DNA from 4 places in the Paenibacillus sp. FSL M7-1046 genome. Region 2 is predicted to be linked to each of the others. Evidence: riboswitches for the same ligand, from Rfam matches in the RefSeq annotation. Region 2 holds a riboswitch; each other region holds the start of a gene.
What was found. A riboswitch is a leader RNA that binds a small molecule or an ion and turns the genes downstream of it on or off. The one in region 2 is predicted to bind cyclic di-AMP.
Positions count from the first base shown of each region.

Region 1: linked by a shared signal. The riboswitch ahead of NYE29_RS31585 (KamA family radical SAM protein) and the one ahead of NYE29_RS26555 (hypothetical protein) in region 2 are both predicted to bind cyclic di-AMP.
Region 3: linked by a shared signal. The riboswitch ahead of NYE29_RS25855 (APC family permease) and the one ahead of NYE29_RS26555 (hypothetical protein) in region 2 are both predicted to bind cyclic di-AMP.
Region 4: linked by a shared signal. The riboswitch ahead of NYE29_RS09895 (3D domain-containing protein) and the one ahead of NYE29_RS26555 (hypothetical protein) in region 2 are both predicted to bind cyclic di-AMP.

Region 1 is NZ_JBBOXB010000001.1:7,029,159-7,034,801, reverse strand. It holds gene NYE29_RS31595 (class I SAM-dependent methyltransferase) at 1-454, opposite strand, end outside; gene NYE29_RS31590 (helix-turn-helix transcriptional regulator) at 584-1,657, shown strand; gene NYE29_RS31585 (KamA family radical SAM protein) at 1,712-2,848, opposite strand; cyclic di-AMP (ydaO/yuaA leader) riboswitch at 2,980-3,118, opposite strand; gene NYE29_RS31580 (hypothetical protein) at 3,102-3,371, opposite strand; gene NYE29_RS31575 (HAD family hydrolase) at 3,540-4,220, shown strand; gene NYE29_RS31570 (mannitol-1-phosphate 5-dehydrogenase) at 4,307-5,515, shown strand.
Region 2 is NZ_JBBOXB010000001.1:5,955,657-5,961,299, reverse strand. It holds gene NYE29_RS26570 (Ger(x)C family spore germination protein) at 1-299, opposite strand, end outside; gene NYE29_RS26565 (GerAB/ArcD/ProY family transporter) at 296-1,390, opposite strand; gene NYE29_RS26560 (spore germination protein) at 1,413-2,837, opposite strand; cyclic di-AMP (ydaO/yuaA leader) riboswitch at 3,156-3,343, shown strand; gene NYE29_RS26555 (hypothetical protein) at 3,529-4,047, shown strand; gene NYE29_RS26550 (flotillin family protein) at 4,070-5,491, shown strand; gene NYE29_RS26545 (hypothetical protein) at 5,621-5,643, shown strand, end outside.
Region 3 is NZ_JBBOXB010000001.1:5,789,415-5,795,057, reverse strand. It holds gene NYE29_RS25865 (FecCD family ABC transporter permease) at 1-855, opposite strand, end outside; gene NYE29_RS25860 (iron-hydroxamate ABC transporter substrate-binding protein) at 1,081-2,121, opposite strand; gene NYE29_RS25855 (APC family permease) at 2,296-4,113, opposite strand; cyclic di-AMP (ydaO/yuaA leader) riboswitch at 4,239-4,398, opposite strand; gene NYE29_RS25850 (disulfide oxidoreductase) at 4,626-5,057, opposite strand; gene NYE29_RS25845 (DsbA family protein) at 5,057-5,643, opposite strand, start outside.
Region 4 is NZ_JBBOXB010000001.1:2,280,339-2,285,981, forward strand. It holds gene yabG (sporulation peptidase YabG) at 285-1,184, opposite strand; gene rsmA (16S rRNA (adenine(1518)-N(6)/adenine(1519)-N(6))-dimethyltransferase RsmA) at 1,287-2,171, opposite strand; gene rnmV (ribonuclease M5) at 2,168-2,719, opposite strand; gene NYE29_RS09895 (3D domain-containing protein) at 2,872-4,032, opposite strand; cyclic di-AMP (ydaO/yuaA leader) riboswitch at 4,323-4,550, opposite strand; gene NYE29_RS09900 (TatD family hydrolase) at 4,749-5,519, opposite strand; gene NYE29_RS09905 (HD domain-containing protein) at 5,574-5,643, opposite strand, start outside.

The DNA of each region.
Region 1 (5,643 bases), 1.1 Mb from region 2:
CCCCCTCCTGAAGCCGGCTATGGATTTCTTCCAGCATCCGCTGCTTCTGTCCGGTTTCCTTGACAAAGTGAAGCACTAGCATGCATGTGGCAGCGTCAAACAGCTTGTTCTTATCAAGTTCATCAACCGTGCTCTGCTGGAGAGTAATTTCAGCGGCCAGCTCCGTGCGCTGCATCCGCTGCCGGGCAAGCTCAAGCATTGCCGTTGACAGATCAATGCCAGTGAGCCGCCAGTGCTCATGCTGTGCGCCGAGGGTTATCAATTCTTGTCCGCCTCCGGCCCCGACAATCAGCAGGTCTGCCGGAGTTTCACCGCCGAGGTGTGCACTCAGCAATTGCTCCATGATGTCATATAGCAGAGGATACCCCGGTATTTTGGCAGCGATTGTTGTCTCGTAATGCTGAACATCGGGATGCTCCCAGTCTCTGGCATGATGTAAATGTTTCTCTTGCATGATATCTGCTCCTGTCTCTATAGCTTGAATGTGAGTTCTCCTGATATATAATAAGAATTATTACTAATTATCAGGATTAAACACGGAATAGGCTATCCCACATATGTGGGATTTGGAAAGGACATCAGGATGAGCGAGGTTCTAAAAGGCTTGAGGATGCTGGAAATCAACCGGCAGGAGATGAGAATGACATCTCCGCAATACAGGGAGGCGGTAATCTCCAAGCTGCGGCAGTACATTCCGTTTACCGCTGCCTGCTGCACTACCGTGGACCCGCATACGCTGCTGTCCACCGGGGCGATCACAGAGCAGGGTCTTGAGGAGCTGCACCCGCAGCTGTTTGAATATGAATATCTGCATGAGGATTATATGAAATATGAGCAGTTGGCTGCTGCGGCAGTGCCGGTCGCCTGTTTAAGTGGCGTAACGGAAGGGCAGCCCGGGCGGAGTGAACGTTACCGCAACGTACTCCAGCCTGCGGGCCTGGGAGACGAGCTCCGGGCTGCGCTGGTTGAAGGCGGTGGCTGCTGGGGGTTCTTAACCTTGTTCCGGTCACAGCACGAACCTCCTTTTCAGGAGCGGGAGTGTGCGGTGATATCATCTGTTGTTCCGCTGATTGCCGGCGCACTCCGCAGCTATGCCTCCGAGCCCCCTCTGGGACGGATGGATAGCGCACCGGAGGACAGTGGAATCATGATTCTGACGGACCAGCTGCTTCCGGTCAGCGCGAATAGTGCGGCTCAATATTGGATGAACCGTCTGCAACAGCTGGAACGTTTGGATCACGGAGTTCTTCCCCGGCCGGTCAACGCCGTATGCCTGCGGGCACTTGGCGAGAATACGGAACCAGGAGGGTTGCCTTCCAAGGCGAAATTATGCCTGCGTGTCGAGGATGGGGCATACTTGACAGTTACGGCCAGCAGGCTTGAAGGAAGCGGCGGGAAGACGGAGCTGGCCGTTGCCTTTGTCTATGCCAAGTCCTCGGAGATCTTCCGGCTGCTGGCCGATGCCTGCCAGCTGACCGCCAGGGAGAAGCAGCTGGCCGAGATGCTGTCCCGGGGATTATCTACCAAGGAGCTGGCGGAGTCGCTGCATATTTCTGCGTACACCGTACAGGATCACCTGAAATCGATCTTCTCCAAGACCGGCGTATCCAGCCGGAGAGCACTCATCAGCAAGCTGTTCTCACAGGGGATGGAATAGCCGGTAAGCACGCTAAACAGTCCCGATGCTGATACAAGGGGACTGTGCTGGCTTTTATAGGAGCTGCGGGATCTGGGAAGTGTAAGCAGGATGGGTCCAGTGCTTCTCGCTGCCGGGAAGATCATCGAACCATTCTGCATCCGGTGGACATTCCAGGATCATAAATTTGCCGTACTCCTGCGCTCTGGACTGATGGTATTTCAGATAGGCCATGCCGTCTTCAATCGCCAGTATCTCGATTTTGCCGGAGGAGTGGCTCATGGATAGACGGACTCTTTTACCCAGACCTGAGGTTCTGGCCTTGGCTTCCTCAACAATGTTGTAGACACGCTCCAGCGGCAGAACGAACTCGCGGTTGCCGGCAATGGGCCGGTTCACGAAGAAATAATAGGGAGTGACTCCGGCCCAGGACAGCCGGTCGAGCAGTTCTCCGAGTACCGCCGGATCATCGTTGATGCCTTTCAGCACCGGCGTTTGATTAACCACGATTGCCCCGGCATTATGAAGTGCTCTGAATGCTTGTTTGGCTTCGGGCGTAATTTCCCGGGGATGATTAATATGCGCCATGACGTAAATGCGTTTGTCCTCCGATGAATAGGTACGGATTAGTTCCAGCAGTTCTTCGTCCTGATAAATGCGCATGGGATTAAATACGGGGATTTTGGAGCCCAGCCGGATAATCTTCACATGGTCAATGGATCTCAGACTTTCGATGATGAAGCGCAGCTTGGAGGTAGAGAGAATCAGGCTGTCTCCGCCGGTAAGCAGCACATTATTGATCTCAGGATGATTCCTGATGTATTCCAAGCCCGGAGCCACATCGGTTTGTGCTTCCTTCACATCATTGCGGAACAGGCGCTTGCGGAAGCAGTAGCGGCAGTAAGCTCCACACACCTCGGAGACAATCAGAAGGGCTGTTGTTCTGTATTTGTGCTGACATCCCGGCACTACATAATTCATTCCCTCATCGGATGCATCCCAGCAGCCGTACTCCGCAAGTTCACCTTCACTTGGAATGACGAGCCTGCGGATCGGATCACCCGGGTCGTCCCAGTCGATCAGCGACAGATAATAGTCATTGACCCGAAAGGCGAATTTGCCGGTGATCTCCTTCAGCTTTTCTTTCTCCGTTTCAGACAGCATGGCAACCTTGCTGATATCCGTTATGTACCTTATCTTTTGCACTTGCATCTCTCCTTGGTCTCATAGTGTGAGAAGTAAGGGAGCCTTGAGGTCGATAGCCAAACTGCTGCCAGCAGGGTCATGTGAATACAAAAAAGAGACCCTTAGCAAGGGTCTCTGGTTATGAATATACCTAAAAAAGCAGACCCATCCACTACTGACGAGGTTAGCTGACGGACTCGGGTAAGATGGTACCCTACATTCTGTGAATGATTCGCCCCAAAAGACTGGTTCCCCCGCTTTCCTGCCCAAAGGCTGGAAATTAAGCGTAGATAAAGTATAACCCGGAAAGTTTTGAAAAGTCAAAGCAAAACTTGCCAGCGGCAAGGCATACGGGACCAAGCCCAATCAGCAGAGTAGAAATTTTTTTTGTTGAGGGGTTGCCGGTCTTCTTGAAATGCATCATACGCAGAGTCCCGGCCGCAAGACATAGAAACACGAAATCCTTTGCACAGAAAGGTTTTTTTGGTGCAAACAGGAGCGACCGGGAAAGCGTTTTTTTAGGTTTGTCCCCGGTTTCGTTTTTGTGCAATTGTAACCGTACTCATGTGATGGAAGATAAGCTGCCCCGGTTGACGCGGGCAGAAAACCTTTGTTATGGTTTTTACAGACAGACGCCAGCCGGAAGCATTTTTGGAGGCGAATTGCACGCTTTTGTGTGAGCTTAGCTTACCGGACTACTGCGAGGGAGATGGTTGATTTGATCAAAGGGATTATATTTGATTTTGACGGAACGATTATCGACACGGAAACAGCTTGGTACACCGCTTTTAGCGAAGCCTATGGAGAGCATGGGGTAGACCTGTCGCTGGAACAGTATTCTACTTGCATAGGCACCAGCCTTAACAGTTTTAATCCCTACGAATATTTGATGACTGACCTTAAGCTGCCTATCGACCGGATGGCATTCAGAATAGCGGTCCAGCAGAGGCACAGCAAGCTGATGGAGCTGGAACAGATGCGGCCGGGAATTCAGCAATATCTGGATGCTGCCAAGGACGCCGGACTGCGGATTGGCCTTGCTTCCAGCTCCTCTATGGACTGGGTGGAACGGCATTTGGAGCTGCTGGGCATACGCGATTATTTCGAGAGCATCCGCACCTCCGATCATGTGGAGAAGGTGAAGCCTGATCCGGAGTTGTATAACCAGGTCATGTCCTCTCTTGACATTAAACCACATGAGGCAGTCGCTATTGAGGATTCGCCAAACGGCGCAAGAGCTGCAGCTGCTGCTGGAATGTTCTGTGTGGTGATCCCGAATGCCATTACCCGCTTTCTTGAATTTGATATGCCGCATCACCAGACCGAAAGCCTGAGTCTTTTGGACTTCGATCACGTAGTTTCCCGGAGTTGCTTCGAAATCTCTGGTGTGCAGGTATAAAACACTACAGTGTACTAATTTCTGCGTATAACAACTATAATTTGTGAAATTATAAAGAGTTGAAATTACTTAAGGGGGACACCGATTTGAGAGCCGTACATTTTGGAGCGGGCAATATTGGCCGGGGATTTATCGGTCCAGTGCTGTCAGACTCCGGTTATGAGGTTTGTTTTGTCGGAAGAAATAGGCTGAAAATCGCTCAGCTGCAGGAACGGGGGCGCTATCCTGTTACCCTTGCCAATGATGAGCGGGACCGCTTTATTGTGGAGAATGTAACCGCCCTTCATCTGAAGGACCAGGAACAGGTGGCCCAAGCTGTAGCAGAGGCTGAGATCGTGACGACAGCGGTCGGGCTAACAGCGCTGAAGGACATTGCCGGAGCCATCGCGCAGGGTATTGAGAACAGGCTAAACAGCAACGCCTATCCGAAGCCGCTTCATATTATTGCCTGCGAGAATGGCGTAGGGAGCAGCCAAAAGCTTAAAAATCTGGTCTACCGCCATTTAAAGCAGCCTTTAAAGGGGCGTGCAGACCGCTGTGTCGCCTTCCCCGATGTTATGGTGGATCGCATCGTTCCAGTACAGACGCATAAAGATCCGCTGGAAATCGTAGTGGAGCCGTTCAGTGAATGGGTCATTCCCCGCAGCGAATTAATCGCTGATTATACGGAAATCAAAGGCGTCCATTATGTAGACTCCCTCGATTCCTATCTTGAACGGAAGCTGTTTACGGTGAATACCGGGCATTGCAGCGCAGCGTATTTTGGTTACCTGGAGGGCTGCTCCAGCATTCAGGAGGCGATGTCCGACCCCGGAATTAAGGACCGTGTCCGCGGAGTGCTGCAGGAGACCGGCGCGTTGCTGGTCCATTTATACGGTTTTGATCCTGCGGCGCACGACAGATATATCCATAAGATCATGGACCGGTTCATCAACCCGAACTTCAACGATAAAATATCGCGCGTAGCCCGTTCCCCGCTTCGCAAGCTTTCACCAAACGACCGGCTGCTGCGGCCTGCTATGCTTGCCCATGAGCTTGGTCTAGAGACCTCGTATCTGGTGTCGGCCATTACTTCCGCACTTCTCTATGGCGACCCTAATGATCAGGAAGCTGTGCTTCTCCAGGAAGAAATTCGGACTGCCGGTTTAAGCGCAGTGCTTGCCTCCCGGTTAGGGGTTCCGGCCGAACATCCGCTTCACGGCGAAATCCTCAAGGCATACCGGAGAGCCTGCTTGAGACATCCTCATCTGGCCAGCAGCGGCTTTGAATCCATGGTTCAAATTCTACGCGGCTAAGCTGTCCAAAAATTCGCATATCAACGGCAGACCGAGTCATAATGCTTATGCCGGCCTGCCGTTTTAATAAGCAAAGATGGCTTTTGCAGCAATCCCGCATGTGAAAAGAGGACGATATCCCGGGCCAT
Region 2 (5,643 bases):
TTTTTAAGAAATCTTATGTTTCCCCTCACTCGATTACGCATCTCATTGCTGGCACTACGTAGGTTATGTCCATAACTCGTATGAATTTCGTTCGTAGTGGCTTTTTGCTCAATATCAGGTGGAATGATTAATTCCACAGTTTCTTTTATCATTCCATTTTCACTTAGATCAAACCCCACACTGTAGGCCAGATGCAAGTCTTTCAAATATTCCCGGTCCCAGCATCCGGTGAGGCTGAGGGGGAAAAGAATAAGCAGTACCGACAGGGCAACCGTTCCTAATTTCACGCGCCATCTCACGCAAGGCCACTTCCTTTTCTCTTTACAAATAGAGAAATGATTAACATTACCAGCGGGAGCCCACCAATAAAGAGATAGGCAGCATATGTAGAGGCTGTATCCAGTAGATGAATACCAACAGAAGTTACTGGCGCAAGCGCGATCATAAATGTAATGATCTTCACAAACGGAGTGAATTTCCGATGGCTTTTTCGTCTAAATAAAACACTGAGCCCAATGGACGCTGCATAGCAATAGCTTACGATAGAACATACAAGGGTTATGGTCCAGATCGGCAAAAACAAGATATCTGCACGGTCTACAATGAAAAAGCTTAGAGATTTCATTAAGTAAATGACCGGTTCGGGAATCATTTTAATTTGCTCGGAGTTAAAGAACATCAGACAGGTAGAAACCACGAAGAAATAGAACAGGGTCACAAACAAGTTGGAGAGACTGACCGATATCAATTTTTGTTTATCTGTACCTTCAGACAGCGGATAGATGATCAGCATTAATTCGAAACCATACATAGATATGGTTGTTTCCTTTGCTCCTTTTACGATATTCCATAAGCCTTTTTCCAATAGTGGTAACATATTATCCAGATGGGCTTGAGTTAATCCATAGATGATAAATAAAAATAGTGGAATAAAAAGCACGGAAGCCAGCGTATAGAATCTTGCCAATACTGTCAGCTTTTCTCTTGCGAGGTAGATAGTCATGATAGAAAAAAGAGCTAGTACAGCCCATCTTGGCGTAGTTTGCAGCATCCATCTCCGGAGCACCTCAACGGCACTAAGCATAATATTGGAGCCCAGCAGAATAAAGTAACCGATGTACAGAATAATCAATAGACTGCCAATAATCGGGCCTGCAAGTTTTATGCAAATCCCGAATAGGTTAAGTCCGGGGAATTTCTTCAGCAGGACCCACAGAAGAATGATGACAAGCTGGGTAATAACCCCTGCAACTAAAACAGAAAGTCCACCTCCACCTTTGGCAGTTTCGTTAAGTTTGTTAGGAAGAGACAGAATACCAACACCAATTTGGGCTTGAATAATAAAAAGGAAGAGTTGTCCCCTCGTTATCATTTTTTCTTTTTGAGCCACCGTATCAACTCCTGTAAGTATATCATTTATCCGTTTTTGGGTTGCTTGTACTCTTTCGGATGGACCAAATTGGAAAGCGTACGAAGGTATCTTTCAGGCCTTGAAAATTTAACGGACTTAAGGGTCTAAGGTAGGGTTGCCCAAAAGATTCTAGCTTGCATAAATGTATGAAAATGAGTGTTAACCCAAATGATATCCCAATATATCCGAATAATGAGGCAGCAATCATCAATGGAAACCGCATAAACCGGATAGCAGAGCTCATTTCGTTGGAAGGGATAAGAAAAGATGCAATGGCAGTCAACGCTACAACAATGATCATCGAATAAGAAACCAATCCTGCCTTAACAATTGCATCCCCGATAACCAACCCCCCAACAATCCCAATAGTTTGACCTACACGGCTGGGCAGACGAAGTCCTGCTTCCCGCAGCAATTCGAATATAAGTTCAAGCAGCATCGCTTCAATTAGCGGAGGAAAAGGGACCCGGGTCAATAAACCTTGAATCGAAAAGAACAATTGCAAGGGAAGGACATTGGAGTGGAAAGAAACGGTGGCAATGTAGAGCGCAGGCAACTGAAATGCTGTTACAAAGCCGATCAGACGGATAAACCGGACAAAAGAAGCGATCATCCATCGATTGTTATAGTCATCCGGTGTCTGATAAAAGCTGAAAAAGCTCGCCGGCAAAATCAGAGCTGTAGGGTCCCCATCCAGCAGTATGGCGACATATCCGTCCAGTAAATAGGATGAGGTATGGTCCGGACGCTCCGTATTTATTAGTTGTGGAAATATGGAGAAGGAGTTATCCTCCGTTAATTCCTGAATAAAGCCAGTGGAGATTACCCAATCGATCGAAATCTTCTTTATTCTTGATTCTACAATTTTTATCAATTCTGGGTTGGCGATGTTCTCCATATATACTAAGCCTACCTGTTTGGGGGCGAATTTCCCAAGTGTGAAGTAGCGGACAATAAGGTTTGGGGATGCTATTTGTTTCCGGATCAGGTATAAGTTAACCTTCATTTGTTCAATAAAACCGTTATGAGCTCCCCGAATAACCCCTTCATTCTCAGGCTCGCTAATGCTTCGTTCGTATTTGGCAGGAGTGAAGAGGACATAAAATTCAGACATTCCTTCTAAAAAATAAAGACAGCTTCCTTCAAGAAGTCCCTGAATGCCTTGGTTTAGTTGTGTTTCCAAATTGAAACTAAGGGTCGTGAAAAGCTCAGAGAGGTCTTTGTCCTGATTACGGCTAAAAGGAACAATCACGTTTCGTTCAATCAATTCCGTATCAGTGAGAGAGTCCAGATAAAAGACCATTCCTTCCTTTCCCTGAAAGGATAAGCTTCTTTTTTTGAGGTCACTTGTATGGAACAGTGCGGCTTCGATGTAATCGGAATTTTGATTTACAGAAGGAAATGAGGTCTGAGTTTGGTTAGTCATAATAAGGCGCTCAACTTTCGATTAATTTTGCTTTTAACGTTCCCGAATGATTTGCAGAATATTCCTGACAGGAACTTTAATGTGTGATACAGATGAGTACGGCAGATGATGTTGAGCAGCATACGTTTCTGTTTTGTTTTCCTAGGACATGAAGCGGAGCAAAAATGAGCAAATCATCGACCGCTTAAGAGCAACACCAAAGAATGCGCCTTCATTCGTGAAGTGGTGGCATTTTAAGCTTCTTTTGCCATCCGCAACGTTTTACATTAAATGGTCACAGGCGTAAGATTCAAATCAACAACCGAATATATTTTAACTGTTCTCAAATGGCTGAATTCCGATAATGGGAACGGGGGAACCAATGGTGAATGCGGCTTTTGCTCAGATAGCTGCCGCTCACTTGGGGTGAATCCTTGCTGCGTGCTGAAAAGCCGCTTCTTACAAGGTAGGGCAATCTCGCTGCCCGAATCCGTCAGCTAACCCCGTAAGCCTCGAAGAGAGAGGATGAGCGCCATGATCGATTAACCGACCACGGAGAGCCCTGACGCTTCTGTGGTCTTTTTGCTGCGCATGCAGAAAGGAAAGATGATCTGTATAAGTGTTTAGAAATCCTATAACAACGATAATAAGAGTCATTGGGCACTATCTAAATTGCTTTCAAGGGGGGATTGTTATCGTTACTGTATTTATCGTGTGCTTCTGGGTTGGATTGCTGCTTCTCCTCAGCGGCGGATTTCATGGGCATGGCCTGGCCGGTCATCTTCATGTGGGAGGTGGCGAAGCTGGTGGTCCGGGCTTTATGCCCATACTCCCTCTGATGGTGTTTGTCACGGTTTGGGGCGGCAGTGGTTATGTGCTTACCCGGTTCAGCGGAATGAATATGCTAGCAGTGGTGCTGATCTGCACCGTGCTTGCCTTGCTGCTGGGCTGTCTGATGTATGCGGTGTTGGCCCGGGTGATGACTCGGTATGACAGTAGCATGAATAAAATGGATTATGAGCAGGCGGGACAACTCGGGTACATCAGTATTTCAGCTGTGGATGGAGCAGTTGGAGAAATGAAATATGTGCTGCATGGAACGATGCGTTCTATTGGTGTGCGGGCAGAAACCGGCCAGCAGCTCGTCAAGGGTGACAGGGTGATTATTTTGAAGGTGGATAAAGGAATGGCGGTAGTCACCCTCTTCGAGAGGGAAAACGAACAATTATAAATAACGGGGAGTGTCGAACCGAATGGTTATTCTTTATTTAATCTCGGCAATTGTTGTTGTTATCCTGCTGGCTTTGTTCAGTATCGTGAACGCTTATAAAAAGGTACCGCCCAATCAGGCGATGATTGTATTCGGCCTCGGCGGAAAAAGAGTGGTTCAGGGTGGCGGGACGTTCGTCATTCCCGGCTTCCAAAACAATAAGACCATCTCCATGATGCTGATGAGCTTCGATGTCATCCCGGCGCAGGCGATGTTCTCCCGGCAGGGCATCAAGCTCAACCTAGAGGCGGTTGCCCAAATTAAGATTAAAAGCGATCCTACCGCTATTCTGACTGCCAGTGAGCAGTTTATCGACAGGCCGGAAGAAGACCGCGAGACGATTATCCTGCATTCGGTGGAAGGCCATCTGCGCGGCTTGATCGGACAATTAACGGTGGAATCCATTCTAAAGACACCTGACGAAATCAACAGCAAGATGCGGGAAACCTGCTCGGAAGACCTCGACAAGATGGGGCTTGAGGTGGTCAGCTTCACCATTAAGAAAATTACTGACGACAAAGGGTATATCGACAACATGGGAGTTCCGGAAATTGAGCGCATCCGCCGCGATGCCAGCATCGCCAAGGCGGAAGCGGAACGCGACATTCAGATCAAGCAAGCCGAAGCAGAGAAAGAATCCTCCATTGCCAAAGCCAATGCGCATCAGGCCACCATTGAAGCGGGAACCGCCGCCCGCGCCAAGGAATCTCTGTTCGAGAAGGATTTGAACATTAAGCAGGCGGACTTTAAACTGGAGACTGAAGTGAAAAAAGCACAAGCGGATCTTGCGTACGAGTTGCAGCAGAACAAAATCAAGCAGTCGCTGGTTACCGAACAGGTCAAGATCACGCAGATGGAAGCGGAGGCCAACCGGACCGTCCGGGAAATCGAAGTTGAGCTGAAACAGAAGGAGCTGGAGGCAACGGTGATTAAGCCTGCTGAGGCGGAGAACCAGGCTACGATCATGAGAGCGGAAGCAGCCAAGCAGCGGAAAATTCTTGAGGCGGAAGCAGAGGCGGCCACAATGACCAAACGGGGGCTGGCAACAGCGGAAGCAGAGCTGGCGAAGGGGAAAGCCAACGCAGAAATTGTTCAACTGGCCGGAGCGGCGGAAGCGGGGGCACTGGAGAAGAAAGCTGAAGCGTACAAACAGTTCACGCAAGCCGCACTTATAGTGGAATTCTTGAAGGTTCTGCCAGAGCTGGCTGACAAAATCGCTTCCCCGCTGGCCAAGGTCGATAAGATTACAGTGATTTCCCAGGATGGAGCATCCTCCGGCGTGAACAAAATTACCGGCGATATCGCCAAAATCATGGCCCAGATTCCTGAATTGACGCAGTCGCTTACCGGTATGAACGTGACAGAGGCTCTCAGCGGGCTGCTCGGCCGGGATAAAGAGCAATAGTTCTATACAAGCTGGGATATTGAATTCCTTGCATAAGCAACGCTCTATTATGGAAAACTTCTGTAGTGCGAATAAACAGCATGATTCCATGTTTGGAGACTTATTTTGATTTCCTAGGAGGTTAAGATTATGACAAATCAGGATCCGCAGGA
Region 3 (5,643 bases), 170 kb from region 2:
GGGGATAATCAGCCCCACAAAAGCAATCGGTCCAACCGTCGAAACCGCGGAGCCGGCGAGAATCACTACAATAATAATCCCGGCTGTTTGCACTAGCCTGGTCCGCTGTCCAAGCCCCGCCGCTACATCGCGTCCGAGACTAAGGAGTGTAATGGATCGGGAGATCAGCAGAGATCCTATCAGAGCTGCCGCAATCCAGGGAAACAAAATACGAAGCTGTGTCCAATTCGTCCCGCCGATCCCGCCTGCCATCCAGAAGGCAATATCCTGGGACAGATGAAACAGAATCGCGATTCCCTGGCTTACCGCCAGCAGCATAGCACTTACAGCGGCGCCGGCAAGGGTCAGACGCAGCGGGGTTAAGCCGCTATGGGAGAGCGAGCCAATCCCGAACACAAGAATGGCCGCCGCTGCAGCGCCGATGAAGCAGTACAGCATGATGTAGAGAAAAGAAGCAGATGACGCAAAAGCAAAAGCTAACGCCAATCCTGCGCCGGCACCGGCATTCAGACCCAGCAAGCCGGAATCTGCCAGCGGATTGCGGGTCATGCCCTGCATAATTGCTCCTGCGACGGCGAAACAAGTACCAACCAGCGCTCCCGCCAAAGCACGGGGAATCCGCAGTTCCCGAATAATCTGATGCTGCTGCAGATCCGGATTAAACCGGAAGACTGCCTCCCATACCGTCACCAGTCTAATATCCGCGGCACCCACCGAAACGGAAAGTGCCAGACCAAAGACGACAGCGGCAAGGCCGAAAATCAAAATAACTACCGCAGCAACCGGCCTTGTCTTCAGCGGTTGATCTCCTGACGGATTTGTATTGTTAGCTATAGAACGTGTGGATGACACCATAAGTCTTCCCCTTAATAGGATGAGTTCAATGTTGTAATGAGAACAACTATCATTCTCATTATCGCAAATATCTGAATTATGTACAAGCTTTCACAGCTCGCACTTTCACTGTGAACGATTAAGTCAATGTCCTAAAAAAAGGTGCAGGTCTTTGTATCTCAAGATACAAGAACCTGCACATCCCTCCACCGCTGAAGAGTTCTCTCTACACACAGTTAAGGCTGATTATTTCACGAGAAAACTCAAGACATCATCAATGGTTTTGGAGTTGGCAATGGCTCCGCTGTACAGCCAGCTGCTTGCCTCGCTAAGTTCATGAACATTTCCAGCCTTAACCGCAGGGATACCCTTCCAGATTGCTCCGTTAAGAATGTCAGAGGCTTCGGTCTTGTCACTGTTCACCAGGAAGATATGATCTGCGGTCAGTTCAGCCAATTTCTCCAGCGTGATCGGATTCCAGGTTGCTCTGGATGCCGCAGGGATTTCTGTAACCAGGTTTGGTTGCTTCAAACCCAGATCCCCGTACAATACAGCACCACTGCTGCGTGTTTCATCTACTATAAAGAAGTTCTTCGACACCAGCCACAGAATGGCGACCGAATCATCACCAATGGAGCTGCTGATTTTGGCTTTTGCATCTGCTGCTTTTTGATCGTAATCCGCAATGGCTTGTTCAGCTTCAGTGCTCTTGTTCAGGAGCTCACCGATTTTGAGCAGCGATTTGCGCCAGTCTTTGCTAATCTTGTCACCAAGGACATAAGTAGGTGCAATTTTGTTCAACTGGTCATACAGACCGTTCTGCACACTAGACTCAGACTGCACAATGTGGAAATCCGGGGCAAAGCTGGTCACAGCCTCCAGCGGAAGATCATAGCTGATGGTTGGCACATCTTTAAGATCAGCAATCAGATATTCCTGGGTTCCGTTTGTCACGGACCACTGCGCTACCGGGGTAACGCCCAGTGTTACCAGGTAGTCTTCCATATAAGAAGCAAGTACGCGCTGCGGATTAGCCGGTACCGTGACTTCATGTCCCATGGCGTCTGTCACCGTTTTCTCTGTAGCCGGCGCAGTTGTTTCCGTTGGCGCTGCCGTTGCTTCAGCAGTAGCCGTAGCCGTAGGTGCAGGTGCAGCGGTAGCTTCCGCTCCAGAATTTGCAGCATTCTCATTATTGCCATTGCCGCAAGCGGACAAGAACAAAGTCATAGCCATACATCCGATCAATGCCAGCTTCATGCTGCCTGATCTCTTATTGTTCGAAAACATTAAATACCCCTCCTGTATTTACAAGCATTAATGGTCAAAGGTGTCCGAGGCCTTCGCCTTACTTTTTAAATGATATTGATTCTCATTATCTCTGTCAACAAAATTATTCGTTCTATAAAAAAAGGTTGCCTCCGCAAGCTACGGAAACAACCTCTGCTAACCATATTTATCTGCCTATTTGTGCAAATGATAGGGCACTGTTGCTACAACTATATCTTTTTGATTCATTAGATAAGAACGAATGAACAGGCTGGTCTGATTATGCAGGATCGCCTGCCACCAATGTTTGGTAATGAACTGTGGAATCAATACGGTAATATGATCTGTAGTAGCGGTCTTCCACTCTACGGTATCGATAAATTTCACCAGTGGGCGGATAATGCTGCGGTAACGGGAACGAAGCACGATCAGGCGTACACCCGGGTTCCATTCCTCCCATTTCTGCTCCATCTTGTGAATTTCCTCTTCATCAAAACCAACGTAGACTGCCACCACATTATCTGTTAACGACTTCGCATAACTGATCGAATGCAGCACAGCGCGTGTCACACCCGCAACAGGAACAACAACGGTACTTCCTTTAATCAACGGTTTATCCGTAGCAGGACATATGCGAAGCTGATCAGCTATATTCATATAATGACGGTGAATGCGGTGGAATACGAACATGACAACCGGCAGGAAGATGAAGGCCATCCACACGCTGGAAAACTTGGTAATGATAAAGATAAGCGTAATCGTCAGGGTAGTCAGCATACCGATTGTATTGACTACAAATTTATTCTGCCAGCCTTTCGGCTTCGTTTTGAACCAGTGCACCATCATGCCAAGCTGCGACAGCGTAAAAGGGATAAATACCCCGACTGCATACAGCGGAATCAGCCCTTCTGTATTTCCGTGGAAAGCAGCTACAAGCACAGCCGATAATACTCCGAGAAAGATAATACCATTAGAGAAGCCCAGACGGTCTCCCCGGACCATGAAGGCATGAGGCAAATATTTATCTTTGGCGAACATGAACGCGAGCAGCGGAAACGCCGAGTAAGCTGTATTCGCCGCCAGGAACAAGATGACAGCCGTTATCCCTTGGATGAAAAAGTACAAACCGCCCCGGCCAAACGTAGATTCGGCAATTTGCGACACGACGGTGGATTTCTCATTAGGAGTAATACCATACCAGTATGCCAGCAGCGTAATGCCGGTGAACATCAATCCGAGGATGCCTCCCATCAGCATCAAGGTTTTGGCGGCGTTTTTTTCCGCTGGAGCTTTGAAGTTCGGAATGGCATTCGATACCGCTTCTACCCCGGTCAGTGCCGAACAACCGGAACTGAAGGCTTTGAGTAATAGGAACAGGCTGACATTGGAAACGGCGGAACCGATTTCCGGGATTTCGGCATGAGCGCCGCCTGTAATATATTTGTACACCCCGGCAATGATGAGTACAAAGATAGAGACCACGAACAGATACACCGGGATGGCAATAAATGAAGCGGACTCCGTCACCCCGCGGAGATTGATAATCGTCAAGATCAGAATGACGGAGACTGCAATAAGGACAGTATGATTATGAAGACTCGGAAAGGCCGATGTGATCGCATCCGTTCCCGCTGAAGCACTAACTGCAACCGTAAGAATGTAATCTACCAATAAAGAGCCGCCAGCCAAGAGGCCGGTAGGAACGCCCAGATTGCTTTTTGCCACGATATACGCTCCGCCGCCTTGCGGATAGGCAAAGATGGTCTGGCGATAGGAAAAAATAAGGATGGCCAGCAGGCCCAATACGGCTAATGCAATCGGCAATGAATACCAGATGGCGGTGAAGCCCGCGGCCACCAGTACAATCAGAATTTGCTCCGTTCCGTAGGCCACAGACGAGAGTGCATCGGAAGACAGAACAGCCAGTGCTTTCACCTTGGATAACTTTTCATGATCGAGTTCGTTCGACTTCATCGGACGCCCGATCAATAGTCGTTTTACCTTGCTTACCATTGTAGTAACAGTTCCTCTCTTTGTTGAGTTGAAACGGTAATACCGCGCGCCGTTTTCATTGGCAGGTTTCATAAATGCAGGCACAAAAATAAGCATACGGAAATGATCCGCATGCTTACGCATGCTCATTATCCCACCCTTGCTTACGAGGTTAGCTGGCGGATTCGGGCTGTGGTAGCCCTACGGTTCCGGTCATACTGACCTGCCTCCGATTCACCCCATTGACGTTGCCGTCAAGTTTGGTTCCCCCGTTTTTCCTTGCGGAAAATTCAGCGCATATTCAACTTCTCACAAGGACTAATAATAGTCTACAATAGCTTTTCAGTAAAGCGGTGAAAAAAATGAAAAAAGAATGAAAAAACATCCAAAAAGCTCAAATCCAAGATCGGGGATAAGTGGATCTTTCATTCTCTTTCATTATCCCAGCGTTCCGTGATTTTTGAGTGTTTTGGATGTTAATTGTGACAGAAATTAAGGAAATATTTTTGCTCTAAATTCTGCTTAGCCTTTTCTTATTCTGCTGGCTCTTCTTGGCGCCCGGTCCAGAGCAAAATTGCGATTAGAGCAAAAGCAATCAACGCAAGCAGAGGTACCGTAATGAACCCTAAAAAGTTCAAATAATCCTCATTGCAGGGTACACCAATTTTGCATGGCAAAATTTTACTGAGTGCAGGAATTTTCTGCTCTGCGTAATGGTACAGGGAGATGCTCCCGCCTATCAGACATAAAGGCAGCACATAAGGAATGATGCGTTTATCTCCCCGGTACGTGGCAATTCCGAGCAGAATCAGCTGAGGATACATAAAGATACGCTGGAACCAGCATAGCCTGCAGGGTTCATAATGCAGCACTTCACTAAGATACAAGCTTCCTGCTACTGCAATTACGGAAACAAACCAGGCCAGATACAGGCAGTGGCGTCTGCAGAAGGTAGAGAATTTCATCATTTGGCATCCGCCGAATCAAGGGCGATTTGCACCTGCGAGTCGATGGCTTCAATATCAAAGGCCTTGTCTACCTTGACTCCATTAACAAATACAGTAGGAGTAGAGGTCACTTTGCTGTCTTCGGCCAGCTTCATATCTCTCTGCAGTTCACTTTCATAGGTGCGTTCCTCAATGTCTTTACGCAAGAGGTCAAAATCTATCGGCAGGTTCTCTTTCTGCGCCAGGCTTACCAGGTAATCAGCGGTCGCCCACTCTTCGCTCTCATCGCCCTGATTAGCATAGATTGCGTCATAATAGGTCCAGAAAGCTTCACTGTTCTGATGATAGACAGATAAAGCTGCTAATGACGCTGTTTCGGAATCCGGTCCGATAAAGGCCATATTTACGAAGTAAAAGGCCGCTTTGCCCGGAGTTACGTATTTTTCAACAAGCTGAGGTTTGATGGTACCGGTAAAGTCTGAACACGCCGGACATTTATAATCCCCGAATTCAACAATTTTGACTGGAGCATCCTCTTTTCCAAGTCTGTGCATCTCGCTGTAATTAAAGTCAGAGTTCCCTTTTGGAATCAGCATGATTAGAG
Region 4 (5,643 bases), 3.7 Mb from region 2:
CGACCACCTCTTTCCTTGTCCATTATACAACTTTTCACAAACATTGTCAAAGCAAATAAATAATTATAGATGATGCCAAAATAGTTGTCAACGGAATTTTTTTGGAACGAAAGAGTGCCGACCGAGGCGCCTTGTTATCGGTAATAATATACCGGAGGCTGTCACCCGCTTGTCCGGCTTCCACAACAAAAAAAGGAAAAGAAAAGCGTTATGCTTATCCTTTCCTTTTTTTATTCCTGCCATTCTGGAAATTTATTGCGTACGGCCTTTCCGGGGCCACGATACTATATCGCCGACGGGGTAACTTTCAGCGCGGAAAGATTCTGCAGGCGAGGCATTCCGATCCGGAAGCTGCCGCGTGTCTCTATCCCGCCCATTCCCTGGTTGCCGCTGATGGTATGATTCAATACATCGCCTAGACTCACTGTGTCACGGATCGAGGTAAAAGAGGCTTTGGCCGCTATATAGACCGGATCCAGCGCATGAATCAGGATTCTCCCCGGCGAACTGGCAAAATTGGCCCCTGCCCCCAGCAGTGCCTCAAAATGCGACTGGCAGGCTCCCGCCACAATGGTCAGGGCATCAAAATTCCGTTCATACTCCCTTGCAACCCCAATAGCTGCCACGAAGTTCTGCGAATTTTTGTAGCTGCTGAGACTGTAGAGATCATAAGTATGCGGCTGTTTCAGCACCCCGTCGTGGCCAGTAATAACTACGATATCCGGACGCACACGGGGCAGAAGCCGGTATAACGTCTCCGCCATTTTGGACTCATGAACATGATGTCCTTCCGCGGGAATCCGCAGCTGTTCATACAAGCTAAGACTTTTGTTCAAATAAAGCGCATCGCCGTCCAAATGCAGCACTTTGCCCGGCACCTCGAAATAAGCCGCCTCCTTGGGGGATTGCGGCCAGCCTCCCGCAACAGTCTCTCCGCTGCGCTGGCTCTGTTCCTGACGGTCCTTACGCAACCTTGTCAATGATTCCTTCGCTTTGATCTGTGCCTGCTGTCCCCGTTCTGTAATACGGGTAGGCGGCACTTGAACCAAGTCGTCCAGGGGAGCATCCGCCAACAGGCGGAATTCTGTGCCTTTGATTACGGCTCCACTCTGCACGATGTTCTCCACCCGGAAAGTTACATCTCCACCATAAGATTTGCGAACGACCAAGTCTCCTAAATTCATGACAACACCACCTCTACCCCCATCGTATGGGCAAAGGTCATGGTTGGTTCTTAAACAGCCGCATTTTCACAAGATAAAGCGCGATGTTTCACGCTGCATACTCTAGGCGATTCCTGCCGCCAGCAGCACAGCGCTAAGCCGGGCGTACTCCGCAATACTCAGCGTCTCCCCGCGGCGGGTTGGCTCTATGCCAGCCTCAGCCAGCAGCGCCTCCAGGCGCTCACGGCCTTCTCCCGGGAAGAAGCGGGCCTTGAGATTGTTTGCAATTGTCTTGCGCCGCTGGGTGAAGGAAGCCTGGACCACCTCAAAGAAATGCTTCTCATCAGCCACATCAACCGGCGGACGTTCTCTGACCTTCAGCCGGATTACAGCAGATTCCACATTTGGCTGCGGGATGAAGACCGTACGCGGCACAATACAGACCAGCTCAGGCTCACTGTAGTATTGCACGGCTATGCTGAGGCTTCCATATTCTTTGCCGCCCGGAGAGGCCGCCATACGCTCAGCAACCTCCTTCTGGATCATTACCACGATATTATCCAGCGGAAGTTTCTCCTCCAGCAGTTTCATCAGTATAGGGGTTGTCACATAATACGGCAGGTTGGCAACCACACTTACTTTGTCGACGGTTGCAAAATCCTCTGTGAAGAGTTCCTGCAGGTTTACCTTCAGCACATCATCATTGCGGATTTTGACATGCGGGTACGGAGACAATACATCCCGGAGAATCGGAATTAGTCTGCGGTCGATCTCTACAGCAGTCACCGCACCCGCAGCCATGGCCAGCCGTTCAGTAAGCGCCCCGATACCCGGACCAATCTCCAGGGCGCCCGAAGAGTCGGTTAATTCTGCTGCGTCCACTATTTTATCAAGGATATTCTGGTCGATCAGAAAGTTCTGTCCCAGACTTTTTTTGAACGAAAAACCGTAGCGCTGAATAATTTCTTTGGTCCGTACTGGCGATGAGATCTTGTTATTGCCACTCATGAAGTAATGCCTCCCTGATCAATTTGTGCGAGAGCTCCGGAGAATTCTTCCCGCGTGATGCCAAACATAGCCAGCCGCTTGTATAGCTGTTTGCCGTTGCAATACCCGATGCCAAGCACGTTGCCCAGCGCCATCCTGCGCTCAGCCGCTCGCGGATGCACCAGCATGCCCGCCGCCATAAGATCCTCCAGCCCAATTAGGGCAGGGGCCCCTTCAAAGGAGGTATGTACATGCTGCAGCGCATGACGGATCGCTTCCGGTGATGCATTCTCAACACCGATATCCCCTTTGCGTGTAGCATCCTTCTCCGGGATGAATGCATGCTTGCAGCCTGGCACCTTGGAGGAGACAATCTTGCGGATGCGTTCGCCGGCATGATCGGGATCCGTAAGGATGATCACGCCTCTGCGTTCCATTGCCAGGGCTATCTTGGCGATAACCTTGCGGTCTACCGCTGAACCGCCAGTCTCTATCGTATCGGCCTCCACCGCCCGCTTGACGGCAACCGTATCACTCTTGCCTTCCACCACAATTAATTCCTTAATCATACACGTTGCTCCTTCCTGTAAAACACAAAAAGAAGAGGATTCGCTCCCCTTCTTTTTGGCTAAAGAATGTATAAGTGATGAGCGGCAGCCCGTTCTGTCAGTGCTACCCTCACTATAGCTTATAAACCGTTAATTTGCAAAAACAGACCTCGTTAATTCAGCTCCGGCTTCACTGGACCGATCACATAAATGGTCCGGGACTTGCGGCCGAAATTACGGGCATGGCTCAGTGAATCGTAATAAACATCCAACTTGTTGCCTTTGATGGCACCGCCGGTATCCTCTGCTCGGCGAAACCCTAATCCCTCAATGTACACCCACCAGCCGATAGGAATTACATTCGGGTCCACAGCTATTGTCCGGCCTTCTGTTACGCGTGTGCCAGAAGCCGTGCGGGTCCCAATGCCTGGCTCTTCCGAAGAATAGGCTGTCATCGACACATTTTTGATCATCTTCTTGTATTGGAAATCTACGCCTGCCTTGTGCACGACGTTACTGCTTTTTGCGGAAACTTTGGTTGTTTTGGATGCTGTACTTTTTTTGGAAGTTGTCACAGCAGCTACAACGGGCTTTGGCAGGGGCTTCGTACCAACATAAACAATTTTATGTTTGGTAACCGTCTGTACTTCCTTGCCAATCATGCGCATAGAGACCAGTTCTCCATCTTGGTAGACCTTCTCGATATGCTGGACCATGACGCCTGGTGCGCCTAACTGTGCCACTTTTACGGTTCCCTTGTTCAGGGAAGGATCTGAGGTCTTAATGACCTGGAATGGCAAATTTTGCTTCCGCTCTACAATCTGCTTGTTGATGCGGACAATTTTAATTCCCATGCCGGCCGATACTGTGGTGTCAAGCGAAGGATATATCTTGTCATTGCTTTTCAGGCTTAAACCCAGTTTGCTAATGGCGTCACCGATAGTGTCTTCGGTGGTGTACAGCGTTTTTGTTGCTCCATCCGCAGTGAGACTAAACTTCTGCGCACGATTGATCACGACACGGTCGCCGTCCTGTATCTCATCACTAAGGCCAATAGATAATTCATCATGCGGCTGCAGCGAAATTTGTTCCTTAGCCAGCACATCACTGAGCAGCGCTTCGCGCGTTTCCAGCGTCTGTGCTTTCCCGTCTATTACTAAAAATATCTCTTTCTTGCTCTGACCGTGTACGTACAGCAGAATGAGCAGCGCGATAACGATTGATACCGCACCTGCAAGCGAAAGTAAGCGAGGATTCACTTGCTTCCACCGTAATGCGAAAGACCTGCTGGATGATTGCGAATCATGGGATACTTCTGGTTGGAATACGCCCACTCTCTCCATCCTCCTTACATAGCCCCGTCGTCAAGTTGTATATCAAGGTGACTGTATGATTGCTGACGAAACTAGGTTTGAGATTGCAACAGGATACGCCCGCATTGCTTCAGCGTTTCCTGCTCATGGATCGCCTGCCCGGCATAATTACTCCAGATACCTGTTATACAACAGTATGCTGGGAACATTCGCATTATTCAAAACAAAAAAAGCCCAAAAAAGAGTTCACAGAGGACTCTTTCGTGGCTTCTCCGGATGTCAGAATACGCGGGAATGTTTATGCACGAGGTTTCCTCTCTTACTTGCGCTTACGGGGTTAGCTGTCGGGTTCGGGCATAAGAGAGACGCCCTATCTTAGGTCACCCGCTCACGGCGGTTGCCCTCAAATTCACCCCAAAGACCACGTGAAGAAATCAAATAAATTCTGCGGCATTTCTGTGTTGTACTCTATGTACGGACATGCGGCAGGCATTATTGGTTCCCCCGTTCTCCATACGGAGACTCAGCGAGACGATCCATGATTCAGTGACTGTCACAGTAACAACAGCTCACTGCACTGAAAAGATGATATCCTGTTTTGATGCATGTTGTAAAGGACGATTCAACCACGTTTACGCAAAAAAATGATTAAAATATTGTAATATTCAGCCGTTTTTAAATTAAAAAAGTTTAATATATCGGCTATACTTCATTTTTCACCGCTTTTACTCCCGATTTCAGACAATCCCAAATCGTTCCAGTGCGTTCGCATACGTAATTTCCGCCAATTTCTGTAAATCAATCCCTTTTATTTCCGCGGCAGCCTCTGCTACTAATCTCACATGTGCGCTCTCATTTCGCTTGCCCCGGAAAGGGTGCGGTGTCAAATAAGGCGAGTCCGTTTCAATCAGCAGCCGGTCCAGCGGAGTCTGGGCCAGCACCTCTTTTGGCACTCTGGCATTCTTGAATGTAATCGGTCCGCCGAAGGACAGGTGAAAGCCTAAATCCAGGCACATTTTGGCTATTTCCCAGCTGCCGGAGAAGGAGTGCATCACCCCGCCTATTTCATCAGCCTTCTCTTCACGGAGAATCCGCACCACATCCTCATGAGCATCACGGTTATGAATACAAATCGGCATTTTCAGCTCACGGGCTAGTCCGATTTGTTTGCGGAACACTTCATGCTGTACCTCTTTGGGAGAGGTATCCCAATAGTAATCCAACCCAATTTCTCCGATGGCGACTACTTTTTTATGACTGCACAGTGAGGCGATCCACTCGAGATCCCCGTCCCTCATATCAATGGCATCCTGCGGATGCCAGCCGACGGCTGCATAAATATAATCATAGGTTTCAGCAAGCTTCATGGTTGTTGGGATTGTTTCCCTGTTAAAGCCAATATTAATCATTTTGGTAACTCCTGCCTCGAGCGCATTGGCGATTACCTTTTCGCGGTCCTCGTCGAATTGTGGAGCATCCAGATGGGTGTGCGTGTCGAACAATTGCATGTTACATCCTCTTTTCTGTCATAATTTCTATGATGAATTCCAAGTATTTTTGGATTACTTTGCAAAGATTTCTGCGATTGAAGAAGGCAGCATTGGAAGGGCTTTCTGCAGCTTATCCTGTGGA